Regions from separate parts of the Micromonospora sp. WMMA1923 genome, predicted to be linked through region 2. Evidence: riboswitches for the same ligand, from Rfam matches in the RefSeq annotation. Region 2 holds a riboswitch; the other holds the start of a gene.

Region 1 (7,979 bases), 650 kb from region 2:
GCGCGGTGTAACTGCCGGACCGGGTGTACGTGTGGGTCGGATTGGCCTGGCTGGAGGTGCCGCCGTCGCCGAAGGTCCAGGCGTAGCTGAGCGTGCCGCCGTCGGGGTCCCGGGAGCCGGCGCTGGAGAAGGTGACGCTGAGGGGAGGTGCGCCGGAGGTCGGGGTGGCGGCGGCCACCGCGATCGGGGCGCGGGCCCCGGCGGTGTAGTCGATCCGGTAGACACCCGAGTTGTCGTTGTTGCCGCCGAAGCCGCTGCCCCACTCGATGAGGTAGAGCGCCCCGTCCGGGCCGAACTCGAAGTCCATCGGCCGGACGAAACTCATCTGGTCGAGGATCCGGTTGATATCCACCAGGGACTTGCCGTCCTTGGCGACCTGGAAGGTGTACATCCGCGACTGGTTCCACTCACCGAACATCGCCTTGCCGTCGAAGTACGCCGGCCACTGCCGACGCGACGACAGGTTCGGGTCGTACCGGTAGACCGGGCCGGCCATCGGCGCGCCGCCGCCGCCGATCTCCGGGAAGCGGGCGTCACCGCCGTAGCCGTAGTCCACAGTCGCCGGGATCGCCGCCGGCAGGTTGGTCAGGCCGGTGTTGTTGGGGGAGTTGTTCACCGGCGCGGCACAGTTGAACTTCGCGCCGCTCGGGCCGGAGGGGAACTGGTAGTCGTTGTATGCCTGGTTGTTGCCGTGGCAGTACGGCCAGCCGAAGTTACCCGGCCGGTCGACGATGTTCCACTCCACCAGCCCCGCCGGACCCCGGTTCGGGTTGGCGGTGGCGGCGTCCGGGCCGTAGTCGGCGACGTACAGGACGTTGGTCTTGCGGTCGATGCCGATCCGGAACGGGTTGCGCAGGCCCATCGCGTAGATCTCCGGCCGGGTCCGGGCGGTGCCCGGGGCGAAGAGGTTGCCGCTCGGGACGGTGTACGTGCCGTCGGCCTGCGGCCGGATCCGGAGCACCTTGCCGCGCAGGTCGTTGGTGTTGCCGGCGGTACGCTGCGCGTCGTAGTCGGCCCGCCCGCTGCGCTCGTCCAGCGGGCTGAACCCGCCGGAGTCGAACGGGTTGGTGTTGTCCCCGGTGGCCAGGTACAGGTTGCCGGCCGAGTCGAAGGTCATGCTCCCGCCCATGTGGCAACAGGTGTTGCGCTGGGTGGGGATCTGCAGGACGACCTTCTCGCTGGCCGGGTCGATGGTGTCACCGTTGGCGGTGAACCGGGACAGGTGGTTACGGGACCCGCCGGCGCTCGGCGCGTAGTAGAGCCAGACCCAGCGGTTGCTGGCGAAGTTGGGGTCGAGCCGGATGCCGAGCAGACCGTCCTCGTTGCCGCCGAAGACGCTCAACCGCAGGGCGGTGACCGTCCGGTTGGTGTCCGGCTGGATGATCTGCACCCGTCCGTCGCGCTCGATGTAGAAGACCCGGCCGTCCGGGGCGATGTCCAGCTCCATCGGGTTGCTGGTGTTGCTGTCCAGCGTCACCTTCTCGAAGTTGGCCGCCCGACCGGCACCGCAGTCGGCGTGCACCGCCCCGGCGGCGGTCTGGATGCCACCGAGCAGGTGCTGCAGGAACTCCGCGTTGGTGAAGGAGTCCTGGGTGTGCCCGCCGCCGGTGTACCAGGACCGGCCGCCGTCGAAGCTCTGGCACCAGGCGATCGGGTGGTCCGCGCCCATCGCACCGGCACCGGGGCTGTAGCTGCGCTCGTCGAGCGAGGCCAGCACCTGCACGCCCCGGGCCCGGGGGTTGGTGCGGAAGTTGTACCACTCGTCGTACCGGGACCACCGGTCCGGCAGGTGCCGGGTGGACTCGTGCTGGTGGTCCTCGACCTTCACGGTGGCGGTCTGGTTGGCCGGGTGGCTGTTGAAGTACGCGCCGACCAGTTGGCCGTACCAGGCCCAGTCGTACTCGGTGTCGCTGGCGGCGTGCACGCCGGCGTAGCCGCCACCGGCCCGGATGTAGCGCTCGAAGGCCGCCTGCTGGGTGGCGTTCAGCACGTCACCGGTGGTCGACAGCCAGATGACCGCCTTGAACCGGGCCAGGTTGGCGTCGGTGAAGGCGGCGGCGTCCTCGGTGCTGGTGACGGTGAAGTTGTTCGCCGCGCCGAGCCGTTGGATCGCACTGATCCCGGCCGGGATCGAGTCGTGCCGGAAACCGGCGGTCTTGGAGAAGACCAGCACGGCGTACGGGTCCGCCGCGGCAGCCACCGCCGGCTCGGCCTTCGTGCTGGCGGCTGTCGTGCTGCCGGCTGTCGTGGTGCCGGTCATCGTGCTGCTGGCCTGGACGGTGCTGGCCTCGGCGGCGGTGTTCGCCTGGGCCGGGGCACCGCCCAGGGTGAGGGTGAGGACGAGCAGCGCCACCGGCAGGGGGCTGAGCGCTGCTCGTCCACGACGAGATCGGGACACGGAGTTCTCCTCTGTCCGTACGGGACGGGCTGGAGTGGTGGATGGGTCACTCCGAGTCGATCCGAGTGCTCGTTCCGGGCGGGCGAGGGTACGCGGCGGCGCGAAGCCGAATCGATTCACCTCAATTTGCGTTCGTCGATCAATTTCCAGCAAGGTTCCTGGTTGTTACGTTTCGATAACAACTGTGCCTGAAATTGGTGCAAGTCAATGCAGATCGCCATCTTTGTCATTTCAGGCGGCGGTCCGGACCTGGCCGACCGCCCTCAGTGGAGGCCGCTGGCGCTGCGGAGTGGCGGCGGCTTTCGCTGCGGGGGTGGCGGCGGCTTTCACTGTGGGTCGGAGCCGGCGGAGCGGCAGGGTGGGGGTTGGCGGAGCGGCGGAAACGACGTACGGTGACACCCGACGAACCCACGGGAGCCCGGTGTACCGGGCTGAGAGGGGGGCTGCAGCCCCCGACCGTCGAACCTGATCCGGGTAATGCCGGCGCAGGGAGGAGTGTTGCCGTGCCGTCCCTGGGACGACTGCATCTGATCACCGACACCCGCCCCGGGCGGCACCCGCTGGCCGTGCTGCGCGCCGCGCTCGGCGTCGCCGGCAGCGACCTCGTCGTGCAGGTCCGGGTGACCGACGAGGCCACCGACCGCGAGGCGTACGACCTGGCTGGACGGGTGCTCGCGCTCTGCGCGCCGTACCGGGCGACCTGCCTGGTCAACGACCGGCTGCACGTGGCGCTGGCGATCGGCGCGGCCGGGGGGCACGTCGGCGCCCACGACCTGCCCGTCGACGCGGCCCGTCGGGTACTCGGCCCGCAGGCGGTGCTCGGGGCCACCGCCCGGGAACCGGTCACCGCCCGCAGCGCCGTCGCCGCCGGGGCCAGCTACCTGGGGGTCGGCCCCTGCCACCACACCTCCACCAAGGACGGGCTGCCCGACCCGATCGGCCCGACCGGCGTACGGGCCGTGGTCGCGGCGGTCGACGTACCGGTGATCGCGATCGGCGGGGTGACCGTGGCCCGGGTGCCGGCGCTGCGGGCCGCCGGGGCGTACGGGGTGGCGGTGGTGGGGGAGCTCTCCGCCGCCGCCGATCCGGCCCGCGTCACGGCTGAACTGCTCCGGGGCCTGTCGTGAGTCGCGCTGCCGGGCCCGTCGTGCTGCCCGTCGTGCTGCGGGGCGTGGTGCGGGGCGTGGTGCGGGGGCCGTCGTGTTAGGAAGGGGCCCTTTTACAACAGAAAGCGATAACAGGGGGCCCTTCCTTGCACCCGAGGAGGTGGTGGTGGTGGGGGGTGGGGTGATCGGGCTGGCGGTGGCGTGGCGGTGTGCGCAGCGCGGGGTGCGGGTCAGGCTGCACGATCCGGCGCCCGGGTCGGGGGCCTCGCACGTCGCGGCCGGGATGCTCTCCCCGGTCGTCGAGGCGCACTTCGGCGAGGACGAGCTGACCGGGCTGCTGGCCGACTCGGCCCGCCGCTGGCCGGCATTCGCCGCCGAGCTGACCGGGGCCACCGGCGTCGACCTGGGCTACCGCACCGACGGCACCCTCGTGGTCGGGCTGACCGGCGACGACCTGGCCGAGGCGCGACGACTCTGGTCGTACCAGGAGGGGTTGGGGTTACCGATCACGCCGCTGCGCCCCTCGGAGTTGCGCCGACGCGAATCCGCGCTGAGCCTGCGGGTCCGCGGTGGGGCGTTCGCCGCCACCGACCACCAGGTCGACCCGCGTCGGCTGGTCGCCGCGCTGCGCACCGCCGCCGAGCGGGCCGGGGTCGAGATCGTCGACAGCGGGGTCACCGCGCTGTCCCGGCGGCCCGGTCGGGTGACCGTGGTGGCGGCCGGCACCGGCGCGGCGGCGTTGACCGGGCTGCCGGTCCGCCCGGTGAAGGGACAGATCCTCCGGCTCCGCGCGCCCGACGGCGCTCCGCCGGGCTTCCGGCACGTCATCCGGGGGTACGCCGACGGCGAGCCGGTCTACCTGGTGCCCCGCGCCGACGGGGAGGTGGTGGTCGGCGCCACCGTCGAGGAGCGCTCCGACACCGCCGTCTCCGCCGGCGCGGTGCTGCGGTTGCTGCGCGCCGCCGTCGACCTGGTCCCCGAGCTCGCCGAGTACGACCTGGTGGAGACGGTCGCCGGGTTGCGCCCCGGCACGCCTGACAACGCCCCGGTACTCGGCCCGTTGCCCGGTCGGCCGGACGTGGTCGCCGCCACCGGGCATCACCGGCACGGCATCGTGCTCACCCCGGTCACCGCCGACCTGATCGCCGACCTGGTGACCACCGGGGTCGCCGACCCGCTGCTCGCCCCGTTCCGCGCCGACCGCTTCACCGTACCCGTCGGGTCGATGGCACCTGCCTCGTCGTCGGTCCCGGCCGAGCTGCTCCGGGGCCTGTCGTGTTAGGAAGGGGCCCTTTTACCTCAGAAAGCGATAAAAGGGGGCCCTTCCTTGCACCGGCGGGGGTGTCGGTGCGGGCTGGGTCGGTGGCGGCTGTCGCGGTCGGTGACGCCCGATCGATCGAGGAGGAGAGATGGACGTGACGGTGAACGGTGCGGCCCGGACGGTCGACGTCGGCCTGAGCGTGGCCGATCTGGTCCGGGAGGTCACCACCCAGCAGCGCGGCCTGGCCGTCGCGGTCAACGGCGAGGTGGTGCCGCGTACCGGCTGGCCGGACACGGCGCTGCGCGACGGCGACCGGGTCGAGGTGCTCAGCGCGGCGCAGGGCGGGTGAGCGCGGTGTCGAACGACTCCGACCTCGTCCTCGGTGGCCGGACCTTCGGGTCGAGGCTGATCCTCGGCACCGGTGGCGCGGCCAACCTGCACGTGCTGGAGCAGGCGATCCGGGCCTCCGGCACCGGCCTGGTCACCCTGGCGCTGCGCCGGGTAGACACCGCGCCCGGCACCGCCGGTGGACTGCTCGACCTGCTCGACCGGTGCGGGGTGCAGCTGCTGCCCAACACCGCCGGCTGCTACACCGCCGCCGAGGCGGTCAAGGTGGCCCACCTGGCCCGGGACGCCTTCGACACCGACTGGATCAAACTGGAGGTGATCGGCGACGAGCGGACGCTGCTGCCCGACGGGGTGGAGCTGCTGCACGCCGCCGAGGAGCTGGTCGCCGACGGGTTCACCGTGCTGCCGTACACCAGTGACGATCCGGTGCTCGCCCGGCGGCTGGCCGACGTGGGATGCGCGGCGGTGATGCCGGCCGGCTCGCCGATCGGCTCCGGCCTGGGCATCGGCAACCCGCACCACATCCGGTTGATCCGGCAGAGCGTCGACGTACCGGTGATCCTGGACGCCGGTGTCGGGACCGCCTCGGATGCCGCGCTGGCGATGGAGCTGGGCTGTGACGCGGTGCTGCTGGCCAGCGCGGTCACCCGGGCCGTCGACCCGGTGGCGATGGCCACCGCCATGCGGTACGCGATCTCCGCCGGCCGGTTGGCCCACCAGGCCGGCCGGATCCCCCGCCGCTCGCACGCCCTGCCGTCCACCCCCGACGAGGGACGGCCCGAGCTGTGACCCCGCCTACCCGTGCCGCCGGACCGGGCGTCGCCGTGCCGTCGGGGGTGGTGGTGCTCACCGACCGGCGGGTGGCGCGACGGCCGCTGCCCGAGGTGGTCGCGGCGGCGGTGGCCGGGGGCGTGCGGTGGGTGGTGCTGCGGGAGAGGGACCTGCCCCGCACCGAGCGGGTCGCCCTCGCGGTCGCGCTGCGCCCGGTCCTCGACCAGGTGGGCGGGACGCTCGTCGTCGCCGGGGCCGACGCGCTCGACGGCGACGCCGTGCACCTGCCCGCCGCCGGCCCGTACCCGCCACCGCCGGTCCGGCTCGTCGGCCGGTCCTGCCACGACGCGGCGGAACTGGCCGCGCTGACCAGCGAGGACTACGTCACCCTGTCGCCGGTCTGGCCGACCGACAGCAAACCCGGGTACGGCCCACCGCTGCGTCCCCGCGGACTCGCCGAGCTGGTCCGGACCGCCCCGGTACCGGTGCTGGCCCTCGGCGGGATCCAGACACCCGAGCAGGTGACCGCCGCCGTCGAGGCGGGCGCGGCGGGGGTGGCGGTGCTCGCCGCGGTGATGCGCGCCGACGATCCGGCCGAGTCGGCGGCCCGCCTCACCCACGCCTTCGGTGCCGCCGTCCGGCAGGTACCCGGCCCGTACCCGTCCCGCGGAGGAACAGAGTGACCCCCACGACCGTCCTCACCATCGCCGGCTCGGACTCCGGCGGGGGTGCCGGCATCCAGGCCGACCTGAAGACCTTCGCCGCGTTGGGCGCGTACGGCACCAGCGTGATCACGGCGGTCACCGCGCAGAACACCCGGGGCGTCGACGGGGTGCTGCCGTTGCCCCCGCAGACCGTCGTCGAGCAGCTCGACAGCGTACTCGCCGACTTCACCGTCCGGGCGGTGAAGACCGGCGTGCTGGGCACCCCGGCCGTCGCCGACGCGATCGCGGATGCCGCCCGAGCCGGGCGGCTGCCGCAGCTGGTGGTCGACCCGGTGCTGGTGGCCACCAGCGGACACCGGCTCGGGATCACCGCGGCGGTCGAGCGGCTGCTGCCGTACGCGCTGGTGGTGACCCCGAACTGCGCGGAGGCCGCGGCCCTGACCGGCGCTCCGGTGACCACTGTCGACCAGATGGTCACCGCCGCCGAGACGCTGGCCGCCCGGGGACCCGCCCACGTGGTGGTCACCGGAGGCGACGTGGACGCCGACGGCGAGTCGGTGGACGTGCTTGTCGACGCCGGGGGCACCACCCTGCTGCGCGGACCGCGGGTGGCCACCGGCAACAACCACGGCACCGGCTGTTCGTTCTCGGCGGCGATCGTCGTCCGGCTGGCCGCCGGTGACCCGGTGCCGACGGCGGTCGCCACCGCCAAGGAGTACGTCGCCCGCGCGCTGAGCGGTGGGCGGGACTGGAAGTTGGGCGCGGGAGCCGGTCCGTTGGACCACTTCGGCTGGTCGTCGGCCCCGTCGTCGCGTCCTTACTGATCGACAGGGAGGCTGTCATGCAGGCACGTCGCAAGGTCTACGTCGAGGGGTCCCGCCCGGACGTCCGGGTGCCGTTCGCCGAGGTGGAATTGGCCGGGGACAACCCGCCGCTGCGGCTCTACGACACGTCGGGGCCGGGCTCCGACCCGGAGGTCGGGCTGCCGGCGCTGCGTGGACCGTGGATCGCCGAACGCGCCGACGTGGCTCCGGCACGGGGTGCGGGGACGCCGCTGGTGGGCCGGGACGGCCGACGGCCGACCCAGCTCGCCTACGCCCGCGCCGGCGTGGTGACCCCGGAGATGGAGTTCGTCGCCATCCGGGAGGGGCTGGCGCCGGAGTTCGTCCGGGACGAGATCGCCGCCGGCCGGGCGGTGCTGCCGCTCAACGTCAACCACCCGGAGTGCGAGCCGGCGATCATCGGCAAGGCGTTCCTGGTCAAGGTGAACGCCAACATCGGCACCTCGGCGGTCACCTCCTCGGTGGCCGAGGAGGTGGAGAAGCTGACCTGGGCCACCCGGTGGGGCGCGGACACCGTGATGGACCTGTCGACAGGCAAGCGGATCCACGAGACCCGCGAGGCGATCGTGCGCAACTCGCCGGTGCCGA
Region 2 (7,979 bases):
GTGCGGTTCCAGCGCCGGTTCGAGCTGGAGCCCTACCAGCCGCCCGAGGGGCTGGACCCCGACGTCGAGGTGCTGCGGTTCGTCTTCCGTACCCTGAGCACGCCGCTGGACCGGCTGCCCCGTCGTACCGCGTTGCAGCGCGCGGTCGTCGACCACCTGGCCGCCGGCCGGCACTGGCACTGGCGGCGCGGCCGCTTCCCGCTCTGACCGGCACCGCCCGTCTGCGGGCCCGCAGCGGGCCGGCCGTTGTGGGGCGGCCCGGCCGGCAGGCTTACCGGGCGGCCCGGCTGGGTACCACTGTCGTCAGCAGCCACTGACGGAGGTGAACCCACAATGATCCAGAAGCGTATCGCGCAGTGGGCGGTGATGGCCGTCGCGGTGCCGCTGGCTGCGGCCGGTGCCCGTCGACTCAGCCACACGCTGGAGGCCCGGCGCGGCCCGACCGGGGTGAGCCGCCTGCTCAGCAAGGGCGCCGACGTGCTCCGCCCGCAGCAGGCCAAGCGCCGCCGTCGCTTCTTCTGACCGACCTGACCCGGCGAACGGGTACGGCCCCGGTCGAGGTTGACCGGGGCCGTCACCACGTGCGACGGGCGGAGGCTCAGCCCTCGACCTCGGAGCGGTCGGCGGTGGCCCAGAGGGTGTGGAACGAGCCCTCCCGGTCCACCCGCTGGTAGGTGTGCGCCCCGAAGTTGTCCCGCAGGCCCTGGATCAGCGCGGCCGGCAGCCGCTCGGCGCGCAGCGCGTCGAAGTAGGACAGCGACGAACCGAACGCGGGCACCGGCACACCGGCGCGGGTCGCGTCGGCCACCACCCGCCGCCAGCTCGGCACGCCCGCGCTGACCGCCTCGGCGAAGTACGGCGCCACCAGCAGGCTGGGCAGGTCCGCCTGCTCGTCGTAGGCCTGCTTGATCCGGTCCAGGAAGCGGGCCCGGATGATGCAGCCGCCCCGCCAGATGGTGGCCGTGCTGCCCAGGTCGATGTTCCAGTCGTACTCGCGGCTGCCGGCCCGGATGTGGTCGAAGCCCTGCGCGTACGCCACGATCTTGGAAGCCAGCAGCGCCCGACGAACGTCCTCGATGAACGTCTCCCGGTCGCTCACCTGCCACTTCTCACCGGCGTCCGGGAAGGCCCGGTGGGCGGCGGCGCGCTGGTCGGCGTGCCCGGACAGCGAGCGGGCGAAGGTCGCCTCGGCGATACCGGTGATCGGGATGCCCAGGTCCAGGGCGCTCTGCACGGTCCAGCGGCCGGTGCCCTTCTGCTCGGCCCGGTCCTGCACGATGTCCACGAACGCCCGGCCGGTGGCGGCGTCGGTGTGCGCGAGCACGTCGGCGGTGATCTCGATCAGGAAGGACTCCAGCTCACCGGTGTTCCAGTCGCGGAAGATCTCCGCGATCTCCGCCGGGGTCGCGTCCAGTCCGGCCCGCAGCAGGTCGTACGCCTCGGCGATGAGCTGCATGTCGGCGTACTCGATGCCGTTGTGCACCATCTTGACGAAGTGCCCGGCACCGTCCGGTCCGACGTGCGTGCAGCACGGCGTCCCGTCCACCTGGGCGGCGATCTTCTCGAACATCGGCCCGAGCTTCGCGTACGACTCGGCGGAACCGCCGGGCATGATGCTCGGCCCGAGCAGCGCGCCCTCCTCGCCGCCGGAGACCCCGGTGCCGACGAAGTGCAGCCCGTGGGCGCGCAGCGCCTCCTCGCGGCGGCGGGTGTCGGCGAAGTGCGCGTTGCCGCAGTCGATGACGATGTCACCGGCTTCGAGCAGCGGCACCAGCTCGTCGATCACGGCGTCGGTGGGGCCCCCGGCCTTGACCATGATGATGACCGCGCGCGGCCGCTCCAGTGCGGCCACGAAGTCGGTAAGGGACTCGGCGGGGACGAAGGTGCCCTCGTCGCCGTGCTCGGCCACCAGCTTGCGGGTCCGCTCCGGCGAGCGGTTGTGCACCGCCACCGGGAACCCGTTGCGGGCCAGGTTACGGGCCAGGTTGCGGCCCATCACCGCCAGCCCGGTCACGCCGATCTGCGCCGTCGCCTGCTCAGTCACTGTGTTCCGCCACCTTCCACGTCGGCCTGCAGGGATCAACTTGGCCTGCAGTCCTGCTGACGGTATCGCGGCCGGCGGACCGACCGGCGGGGCCATCGACCTGGTGTCACCAGGTGGTCGCGCGAACGATCGCCCGGTACGACCTCAGCCGATCAGCGGACGGAAGGTGCCGACCGCGACGCTGACCGCCAGTGACCCAGCGGCCACCACCAGCGCCCCGGCCACCAGCAGGCCGTCGGCCACGGTGAACCGCTGCCGGCGGGCGACCGTGCGGGGCCCGCCGGCGTCGAACCCCCGGGCGTCCATCGCCACCGCCAACCGGGTGCCCCGCCGGATCGCGCCGACCAGCAGCGCGAACCCGGTGGAGCCGAAGAGGCGCAGCTTCGCCACCGGGTTGCGCCCGGCGTCCACCCCGCGCGCCCGACGGGCCATGCCGATCATCTGCCACTCCTGGGCGAGCAACGGCACCAGCCGGAACGCGGCCAGCGCGCCGATGGCGAACCGGGCCGGTGCCTTCACGTTCTGGATCAACGCGTCGGCCAGGTCGGTCGGGTCGGTGGTGGCGAAGACGATCACCCCGGGCAGGGCCACCGCGAACAGCCGCAGCACCATCCCGAGCGCGGTCACCAGCACCCCCGAGGTGACCAGCACCGGACCCGCCGCGAGCAGCGTCCGGCCGGAGCGGTCCGCGGCGAACAACACCAGGGTCACCAGTACGCCCGCGGCGGCGGCCAGCAGCGGCAGCGCCCGCCGGGCCAGCACCCGGTAGCGGACCCCGAACAGCGGCAGGACGGCCAACTCCACCGCGATGGCGATCGCCGGGGCCACCGGATCCAGTGTGGCGAGCAGCACCACCGAGAAGACCATCGCCGCCGCCAGCTTCGCCACCGGGTTGCGCCGGGCCAACGGGGCGTCCGGCGCGGCCACCGCCTCACCGCCGAACATCGGCGCGCTCCCGGTCCTCAGCGGCGTGCATCGGCGCGTTCCAGGACCAGGGTCCGGTCGGCCAGCGCGGCGACGAAGTCCGCGTCGTGGGTGACGGTGACCACCCCGTGCCCGGCGTCGCGCAGGTCGGCGAAGAGGTCCACCAGCTCCAGCCAGGTCCGGCGGTCCTGGCCGAAGGTGGGCTCGTCGCAGACCAGCAGCCGGGGCGCGGTGGCCAGGGCCGTCGCCACGCTCAGCCGCCGCGCCTCCCCGCCGGAGAGGGTGTACGGGTTGGCCCCGGCCAGCCGGGTCAGCCGCAGCCGGTGCAGCAACCCGTCCACGGTGGTCCGCACCGCGTGCTCCGGCTGACCGGTACGGCGTGGCCCCAGGGCCAACTCCTCGCTGACGGTGCCGGTGACGAACTGGTGCTCCGGATCCTGGAACACCGACCCGATCCGGCCGGCCAGTGCGGGTGCCCGCCACCGGTGCGGGGCAGTGGCGGCGTCCGCGCCGGCCAGCTCGGCGGTGGCCGTCAGTCGGCCGGTGCCCGGTCGGAGCAGGCCGCCCAGGAGCAGCGCCAGGGTGGACTTGCCGGCCCCGTTCGGGCCGAGCACGGCGAGCGCCTCGCCGGCGCGTACCGTCAGCTCGGTGGTGGCCAACCGGGGCGGCAGGCCGAGCCGGTCGGCGGTGAGCAACCGGTCGCCGACCGGGGTCCGGGCCCGGCGGGGCGCGACCGGGTGACCCGGCACCCACACCCCCTCGGCGGCCAGCTCGTCGCCGTGCGCGGCGAAGACCTCCCCGGGCGGGCCGTCGGCCCGGACGCCGCCGCCGGGTGCCAGCACCACCACCCGGTCGACCAGCCGTAGCGCCTCCGCCACCCGGTGCTCGACCAGCACCAGGGTGGTGTCGGCGTCCACGGCGAGCGCGACCGCGTCGCGGACCAGCTCGGCCCCGACCGGGTCGAGGTTGGCCGTCGGCTCGTCCAGCAGCAGCAACCCCGGGTGCAGGGCGAGCGCCCCGGCCAGGGCGAGCCGTTGCTGCTCACCGCCGGAGAGCGCCGCCGTGGGCCGGTCCCGGTGGTACGGGAAGCCGACCCGACGCAGCGCCGCGTCGACCCTTGGCCAGATCTCGCCGGCCGGTACCCCCCGGTTCTCCAGGCCGAACGCGACGTCGTCACCGCAGCGGGCCATCACCAGCTGGGTCTGCGGGTCCTGGAAGACGATGCCGACGCGTTCCCGGTCCTTGCGGGGGTCGACCCCGTCGATCTCGACGGTGCCCTCCTGCTCGCCGGAGTCCGTCGGCAGCAACCCGGCCAACGCCGCCAGCAGGGTGCTCTTGCCGGCCCCGGAGGCACCGAGCAGCAGGACCCGCTCGCCCCGCTCGACGTCCAGGTCCAGCCCGCGTACCGCCCAGGCCCGACGCCCCGCGTGCCGCCAGCCGAAGCCCCGCAACCGCACCGTGCCCACGCCGCGTACCCCCGGGTCCGGGATCAGACCAGGGCGCGGTCGCGGCCGGCGGGGAACCGGTCGAGCACCCCGGTGCCGGCCAACGCCCGGGTGAGCAGCAGGCCGCCGACCCCGGCCAGCACCGTGGCGCTCAGCACGGTCAGGACGAAGATCGGCAGCCGGGCGGTGAGCAGGTCGAGCGCGGCGTAGTACCGGATCTGGTCGAAGACCGCCGCGGCGAGCCCGGCCAGGGTGGCGGAGAGCATCGCCGCCGGCAGCCGGTACGAGCGGTACCGGAACGCGGCGAAGCCGAGCTCCGCCCCGACCCCCTGGAAGGCGCCCTGCAGGATGGCCACCACGCCCCACTGGCTGCCCAGCAGCACCGAGACGAACGCGGCGAGGAACTCGCAGTAGAAGGCGGCGCCGGGCTTGCGGATCACCAGGCCGCCCAGCACCCCGGGGACCAGCCAGATGCCGTAGATGACCGCCTGGGCCGGTGGAAAGAAGGCGAACGCGCCCTCGGTTGCCGTCCAGACCAGGTTCCAGGCCCAGAAGATGACGCCGAAGGCGACCGCGATCACGGAGGCGACCACGATGTCGATGGTCCGCCAGCGATCGGTGTCGGTGTGGCTCATGGTGGATGCTCCCAGTCCCGAGTGCGAACCAGGAGAAGACGCACGCCGTGCCCGGCGGACCGGACGACGGCGCGGCTGAAGGTCGACCGAACTCCCTGCGCTGGCATTACCCAGATCAGGTTCGAGGGTCTGCGGGCGGACCCGCACTCTCAGCGCTGCGCGCTCCCCTGTCGGAGGTGAAGTTGTCTCACCGACGCTAACACCCCGGTGAATCGACCGGCAAAGTGATCATTGCCTGGTCAGCCGCCGGTATGCCGGGTTTTCCACAGGCTGTCCGGTACGCATCGACGTGGCCCGTCGGTGGGCAGTACCCTCAGGCGGCCGACCGATGGTTCCCGCGCACCGGCAACGGGCCCTGGCAGGTTCGGAGCGTCGGTGAAGGGGCGTACAGGTGACCGCAGAGACCAACCACCGTGGTACGACGGTGGATCCTGGCTCCCCGGCGGATTCTGGTTCCCCGGTGGGTCCTGGTTCCCCGGTGGATCCTGGTTCCCCGGTGGATCCTGGCTCCCCGGCGGATTCTGGTTCCCCGGTGGATCCTGGTTCCCCGGTGGATCCTGGCTCCCCGGCGGATTCTGGTTCCCCGGTGGGTCCTGGTTCTCCGGCGGCCGAGCCCCCGGCGGACGGGCCACGCCGGTTCCTCGGCGACCGGGTCGGCTCGGTGGAGGTCCTCGCCGGGCTGCTGATCCTGCTGGTCGTCTTCCGCGAGCCGGTCGCCGACCTGCTCTCCGCACCCCGCTGGCAGACCTGGACGACCGTCTTCGTCTCGATCCTGGTGCAGGCGATGCCCTTCCTGGTCTTCGGGGTGATGCTCTCGGCGGTGATCGCGGTCTTCGTGCCGCGTTCGTTCTGGGCCCGCGCGCTGCCCCGCCGGCCCGGCCTGGCGGTGCCGTTGGCCGGCGCGGCCGGCTTCGTGCTGCCCGGCTGCGAGTGCGGCGCGGTGCCGATCGCCGGTTCGCTGATCCGTCGGGGGGTCACCCCGGCCGCCGCGCTGGCCTTCCTGCTCGCCGCCCCGGCGATCAACCCGATCGTGCTGGTCGCGACGGCGGTCGCCTTCCCGGGCAACCCCGAGATGGTGCTCGCCCGGGGCCTGGCCAGCCTGGTGGTCGCGGTGCTGATGGGCTGGCTCTGGCTGCGGCTGGGCCGCGCCGACTGGATCCGGCTGCCGCACCGCCCCGACCTCGACGGCCTCTCCCGGGGTGCGGCGTTCTGGGCGGCGATCCGGCACGACGTCACGCACGCCGGTGGCTTCCTGGTCCTCGGCGCGATGGCGGCGGCCAGCATCAACGTGCTGGTGCCGGAGCGGTGGCTGCAGACCCTCGCCGACAACCCGGTGCTGTCGGTGCTCGCCCTGGCGGTGCTCGCCGTGCTGCTCTCCCTCTGCTCCGAGGCGGACGCCTTCGTGGCCGCGTCGCTGTCCCAGTTCTCCCTCACATCCCGGCTGGTCTTCCTGGTGGTGGGTCCGATGGTCGATCTGAAGCTGATCGCGATGCAGTCGGGGGTCTTCGGCCGCCGGTTCGCCCTCCGGTTCGCCCCGGCGACGTTCGTGGTCGCCGTGACGGTGGCGGTGGCCACCGGGGCGGTGCTGCTGTGAACCGGCAGGCCCAGGCGGTCGTGCTGCTGCTGCTCGGCGGGGCCGTGGTCCGGGCCAGCCTCACCGACCTGCACCTGCGCTACGTCAAGGAGAGCCTGCAGCCCTTCCTCGTCGCCGCCGGCCTGGCACTGGTCGCCGTCGCCGTGATGACCCTCTGGTACGAGTTGCGCCCGCTGCTGCCCGCCTCGGTGCAGCCGCCCGACGGTGAGCCGGCCGGCCCGGTGGCGCACGCCGATGCCGGGCACGCCCACCACGAGCCGCGGATCGGTTGGCTGCTCCTGCTGCCGGTGCTGGGTCTGCTGCTGGTCGCCCCGCCCGCGCTCGGCTCGTACGCGGTCAGCCAGGCCGGTGCCACCGTCCCCAGTGGTGGGCTCTCCGACTATCCCGCCCTGCCCGCCGGTGACCCTGCCAAGATCACCGTGCTGGACTACGCCTCCCGGGCGCTCTTCGACGCCGGCGAGTCGATCGGCGACCGCCGGGTCCAGCTCACCGGATTCATCGCCACCGGCGGCGCCGGAGAACCGATCCTGGCCCGGATGGTGCTGTCCTGCTGTGCCGCCGACGGGCGTCCGGTCAAGCTGGGCCTGACCGGCGAGGTGCCGGTGGGCCTGCCCCAGGACACCTGGATCGAGGTGATCGGGCGGTACACCGACCGGATCGGACGGGACCCGGTCAACGACGCCGAGATCCCCTACCTGGACGTCGAGACCTGGCGTGAGGTCCCCGTGCCCCGGCAACAGTACGACTAGCCGGCCCGGCCCGGGTAGGTTCCGGTGATGCGGATCGAAACGCGTGGCCTCACCTTCGACGTTGCCGCCGGTGGGCCGGCCGACGGGGTGCCGGTGCTGTTGCTGCACGGGTTCCCGCAGCACTCCGGGGAGTTCGACGACGTGGTGCCGGCCCTGCACGCCGCCGGGCTGCGCACCTACGCCCCGGACCAGCGCGGCTACTCGCCCGACGCCCGGCCACCGCAGGTCCGCGACTACCGGCTCGCCGAGTGCGTCGCCGACGCGGTGGCCCTGCTCGACGCGCTCGACGTACCCGCTGCCCACCTGGTCGGTCACGACTGGGGCGCGCTGGTCGCCTGGCAGGTGGCCGCCTACCATCCCGACCGGGTGCACACGCTCACCGCCGTCTCGGTGCCGCACCCGGCGGCGATGGCCCACGCGCTGGCCACCGACGCGGGGCAGAAGGCCCGCTCGTCGTACATCGCGTTGTTCCGCCGGGCGGGTACGGCGGAGAAGGTGCTGCTGGCCTGGAACGGCGCGGCGCTGCGCAAGATGCTCGGCGGCGTCGGTGACGCCGAGCGGGTGGCCCGGTACGCCGAGCCGATGCGC

The links. Region 2 has a riboswitch for thiamine pyrophosphate ahead of ACN28G_RS19025 (ECF transporter S component). Riboswitches for the same ligand answer to the same signal wherever they lie in the genome.
Region 1: linked by a shared signal. The riboswitch ahead of thiE (thiamine phosphate synthase) and the one ahead of ACN28G_RS19025 (ECF transporter S component) in region 2 are both predicted to bind thiamine pyrophosphate.

What each region holds. Positions count from the first base shown of each region.
Region 1 covers NZ_JBMHLZ010000001.1:4,884,713-4,892,691, reverse strand. The annotation lists gene ACN28G_RS22075 (ThuA domain-containing protein) at 1-2,260, opposite strand, end outside; TPP riboswitch at 2,799-2,907, shown strand; gene thiE (thiamine phosphate synthase) at 2,902-3,525, shown strand; gene thiO (glycine oxidase ThiO) at 3,599-4,786, shown strand; gene thiS (sulfur carrier protein ThiS) at 4,914-5,114, shown strand; gene ACN28G_RS22055 (thiazole synthase) at 5,111-5,902, shown strand; gene ACN28G_RS22050 (thiamine phosphate synthase) at 5,899-6,567, shown strand; gene thiD (bifunctional hydroxymethylpyrimidine kinase/phosphomethylpyrimidine kinase) at 6,564-7,373, shown strand; gene thiC (phosphomethylpyrimidine synthase ThiC) at 7,391-7,979, shown strand, end outside.
Region 2 covers NZ_JBMHLZ010000001.1:4,232,077-4,240,055, reverse strand. The annotation lists gene ACN28G_RS19050 (acyltransferase domain-containing protein) at 1-207, shown strand, start outside; gene ACN28G_RS19045 (hypothetical protein) at 334-522, shown strand; gene gndA (NADP-dependent phosphogluconate dehydrogenase) at 599-2,044, opposite strand; gene ACN28G_RS19035 (energy-coupling factor transporter transmembrane component T family protein) at 2,189-2,989, opposite strand; gene ACN28G_RS19030 (ABC transporter ATP-binding protein) at 3,007-4,434, opposite strand; gene ACN28G_RS19025 (ECF transporter S component) at 4,458-5,048, opposite strand; TPP riboswitch at 5,123-5,227, opposite strand; gene ACN28G_RS19020 (permease) at 5,635-6,642, shown strand; gene ACN28G_RS19015 (TIGR03943 family putative permease subunit) at 6,639-7,391, shown strand; gene ACN28G_RS19010 (alpha/beta fold hydrolase) at 7,419-7,979, shown strand, end outside.